2 regions of the Bacillus sp. z26 genome follow, and region 2 is predicted to be linked to the other one. Evidence: riboswitches for the same ligand, from Rfam matches in the RefSeq annotation. Region 2 holds a riboswitch; the other holds the start of a gene.
What was found. A riboswitch is a leader RNA that binds a small molecule or an ion and turns the genes downstream of it on or off. The one in region 2 is predicted to bind lysine.

Region 1 (2,209 bases), 410 kb from region 2:
AGCGCCAATTCCATGCTTAAGTCCCTTGGTAAACACTTTTATAGAGACTCCGCGCAGTATAAAGACTTGTCGTAAAAACATAAGAATGGTTACGATTATACCGATTGTACCACCCAACACTAATGATTTAGTGACATTAGTATTTTCAAAAATAGTCAAAAGAGTCGCATGGCCGGCAACTTCCTGATAACCTGTCCATAACATGGCAGCTACTGTACCAATAATAAGAGTCACAATGGGAATCACTAAATCTCCGACTCTACCTGTCGTACTTCTCGGTAAATCTTCTTTTAATTCTCCCGGCACTGTCTTGGCTGGGTTATAAAGAATGCCTTCCGCTTCTGCTCTTTCCTCGTGTAATTTCATTGGGCCGACATTCCAATTTCGGTAGATAACAATAAAAACCATAACCAATGCTGTAGTCGCATAAAAGTTCATTGGAATCATTTGAATAAATGCTGATAAGGAACTGTATTCTGTCACTTGATGAGTAACGAAAATACCCCCAATCAACGCAATAATATAAGCTCCCCAGCTCGAAACCGGCATAATTACACAGACTGGTGCCGAGGTGGAATCAATGAGATAGGCAAGTTTTGCTCTCGGTATCTTATGTCTGTCCGTTATTGGACGTGCTACTTGGCCAACTGCCAAGGCATTAAAATAATCGTCAATAAAAATGAGTATTCCAAGCAAGGCCGCTACTAATTGGGCACCAACTCTTGTTTTTACATGTCTCATCGCCCATTCACCAAAAGCGTGGCTCCCACCTGAGATTGAAATAAACGCAGTAATAATACCAAGGATGAGTAAGAATAAAATAATATATATATTGGATACATTAAGTGACCCATCTGAAATAAAGATTCCTTTTACGGCATCACATATAAGAATAAATGTTTCTCCCATTTTAAAATCAGCAAGCATGAAAGCCGATGCCACAATTCCCACTCCGAGGGATAGCAAAACTTTTCTTGTTAAGGCCACCATCAAAATGGCCAATAATGGGGGAATGATTGTATAAACTGTCGTTTCCATTTTTTCCTCCTCCACATAATTAAGGGGAACTCACCGTGTGGGCTGTACCTTTGCTCTCTTTTCTTCCAGCATAAAAGAGAATAAAGAAGGGCTGCAATAGAGAAATATCTAATGCAACCCTGTATCAGCTTATCTTTCTCCATCACGACCTGTAGCTCCTCATTATAAGAACCTCTTACAATGACAGTGTTGCTTTTATTCAAAACAACCCCAGCAAGTTCATTTTTGACTAATCAACTTGCTTCGGCAGTCTCCCCTTTGGGCTATGATCTCTGTTGTCATCCTCACATAGCTTACTCTTGAAACCTGCACCTCTACCCCATCGAAATGATAAGGTACTATTCTATTATTATTATTCTAATATAACAGATACCAATATTATTCACAACGGGGAATAGATGTGCTTTTTTCAGCTATTTGATTAATTATATAGATTAGGTCTTTCAAATTTTACACATTCCCAGATTATGTATAATAGCTTGTAGTAATAAAATTATTGTTAAGAAACCGATAAGCTTTTTCAATTCTTATCGTAAATACTCTAGATAGAATCTCAGCAATCGAGGAAGAGAAAGAGATTATAGAATAAGCAGTATAGGTTAATGTTCCCGTTAATTCCACGTATTATTTTTATAATACTCTACTTAAAAAAGTGAATCTGGAAGATTGAGCAAAGGTTTTACCAGTTATCTTATTAATTAAAATGTATATTGAATTTATATCAAGCCATGTACCATTTATATGAACTATGGCCTACATAAAATCACTCCTCAGCAGAAGTTACAAAGGAGTGATTTTTATCCTTTAATGCCCGCCAAGATAAGCCATTTTAACCTTTTCACTTGAGGTCAACTCATCTGCAGATCCTGAGAGAACAATTCTACCGGTCTCTACCACATAAGCACGATTAGCAATCGATAAAGCTAAATTAGCATTTTGTTCAACAAGTAGGATAGTTGTCCCCGAGGCATTAATTTCTTCAATTATACGAAAAATCGTTTTAACAAGGAGTGGTGCAAGTCCCATAGATGGCTCATCGAGTAAAAGTAATTTCGGTTTTGCCATTAATGCCCTTCCCATCGCAAGCATTTGCTGTTCTCCACCAGACAGTGTTCCTGCAGGCTGTTTCAGCCGTTCATTCAACCTGGGAAAAAGCTCAAATACCTTCTCC
Region 2 (2,209 bases):
TCATCATAAAAAGGAACATATGATTAGAGCAGTTCTTGAGGGAGTCATTTATAATCTCTACACTGTATTATTGGCTTTAGAGGAATTAATAGGAGTACCGAAAAAAATCAGAGCAACTGGAGGATTTGCCCGTTCAGCTTTGTGGAGACAAATGCTGGCGGATATTTTTAATCAGGAAGTGGATGTACCTGAAAGCATTGAAAGTTCATGCTTAGGGGCAGTTGTACTCGGCAGGTATGCACTCGGTGAAATTGATGATTTATCCATTGTATCTGAATATGTAGGAACTACATATGTTCACAGCCCAATCCAATCAAATGTAGAAAGATATGAGGAGTTAATCCCTATCTACATCAGCATATATCGAAAACTGGAGGAAGAATACAAAAGCATCGCAGAATATCAGAATAAATGGATTGAGCAGAAATAATGCGCTAAAGTATAGCCGTGTCGATTTTTGTTGACAACATTCTAATTTTCCCTGTATCCTTTAAACAGGAATAAATTTAATATAAATCCTCATCAGACCAAGATGAGGTAGAGGTCGCGGATTTTATTAGTAAACCAAAAAGAGAGCCGGAAAGCTTGTTGACTATGGTTGAAAGGGAAATTTGCCGAAGCGTTCTTTTTTTTCCGAAAAGAGCAGCTGGGACTGTATCCGAACAGGTGCAGGACTGTCATGGGAATATAGACATACCGCTCTGGGTATGAATACCATGGAGAACTATCCGTTTATTGTCTGGTGTGGCTATACATAAATGTTGCACACCTTCATGATAAGGTGTGTTTTTTATTTTGTTTACTTACACGGAAAGAGACACGGAAATGGATAATTCAAAGAGAGAGTATTATGACAGCTTTGGAAGGGGAATTATCGTGGACAACAAGAAGGAACTAGGTTTATGGGTTTTAACGGCATTTGTAGTTGGCAATATGGTGGGATCCGGTATCTTTATGCTGCCGAGAACATTAGCAGAAGTAGCGAGTCCTGCCGGAGTAATCATGGCATGGGGATTAACAGGTTTAGGTGTACTGACGATTGCCTTAGTATTTGGTAATCTAGCTATACGGAAACCACATTTAACAGGTGGTCCGCAAATCTATGCAAAGGAATTGTTTAAGGAAGATTCATTAGCTTCAAGATTATCAGGCTTTATGTCAACATGGGGTTATTGGATTGGTAATTTTGCTGGTAATATTGCGATTATTACTACGTTTGCTGGCTATTTATCCACCTTTTTCCCAAGCCTGACAAGTACAGCTGAACTGTTTACAATAGGGAGTTTTACTCTGAAAGTTGGTAATGCTCTAACATTCCTGGTATGTACCCTCATGCTTTGGGGCGTTCACTTCTTTATCATGCAGGGCATGGAGAGTGCAGGTAAGCTAAACTTTGTTGCGACTGCTGCCAAAGTGGTGGGCTTTGGATTATTCATTATCATAGGGCTGTTCGCATTTGAGCAGTCTAATATTCTACCTTTTGCAGAAACTCGTGTGATAGATGGGGAAAGTAGAGGGTTGCTTAGTCAGGTAAATTTTGCGGCTGTTTCTACTTTATGGGCATTTGTCGGTGTAGAATCCGCAGTTGTATTCGCATCAAGGGCTAAGAAAAAAGCGGATGTAAAGAGAGCGACTATATTAGGTCTATTGATTGCGTTGGCCATTTACATGGGAATTAGTACGCTTGTTATGGGATTATTAACACAGGATGCGCTTCTTCAGTCTGAAAAACCTTTAATTGATGCTATCGAAACGGTATTGGGACCGATTGGCGGAAAAGCTTTAGCTGTGATTGGGCTAATCAGTTTATTTGGTTCAACGATCGGTTGGATATTATTAAGTGCTGAAATACCGTATCAGGCAGCCAAACAAGGATTATTTATACCAAAATTCATGCAGATTAATAAGCATAATATCCCTGTTTTTTCTATGGTAGTTTCTAATGGATTAGGTCAATTATTTATCTTTTCAACCATTTCAAATTCAATTGCCCATGCATTTGACTTCATTATTTATATAGCGACGCTTTCTTATTTAGTCCCTTATTTAATCTCTTCCTCATTCCAGTTAAAATTAGTTTGGACAGGTGAGACGTATAAATCAGGAGAAATGCGATCCCGAATTTTTGACGGCACTATAGCTATATTGGCAACAGCTTACTCCATTTGGGTGATTATCAAAGGAACCGCTGATTTAAAAACGTTTATAT

Region 1: linked by a shared signal. The riboswitch ahead of AC4G3K_RS10160 (Na+/H+ antiporter NhaC family protein) and the one ahead of AC4G3K_RS08115 (amino acid permease) in region 2 are both predicted to bind lysine.

The regions. Positions count from the first base shown of each region.
Region 1 is NZ_JBZFQM010000002.1:1,014,188-1,016,396, forward strand. It holds gene AC4G3K_RS10160 (Na+/H+ antiporter NhaC family protein) at 1-1,038, opposite strand, end outside; lysine riboswitch at 1,183-1,363, opposite strand; gene AC4G3K_RS10165 (ABC transporter ATP-binding protein) at 1,843-2,209, opposite strand, start outside.
Region 2 is NZ_JBZFQM010000002.1:600,871-603,079, reverse strand. It holds gene gntK (gluconokinase) at 1-430, shown strand, start outside; lysine riboswitch at 531-735, shown strand; gene AC4G3K_RS08115 (amino acid permease) at 826-2,209, shown strand, end outside.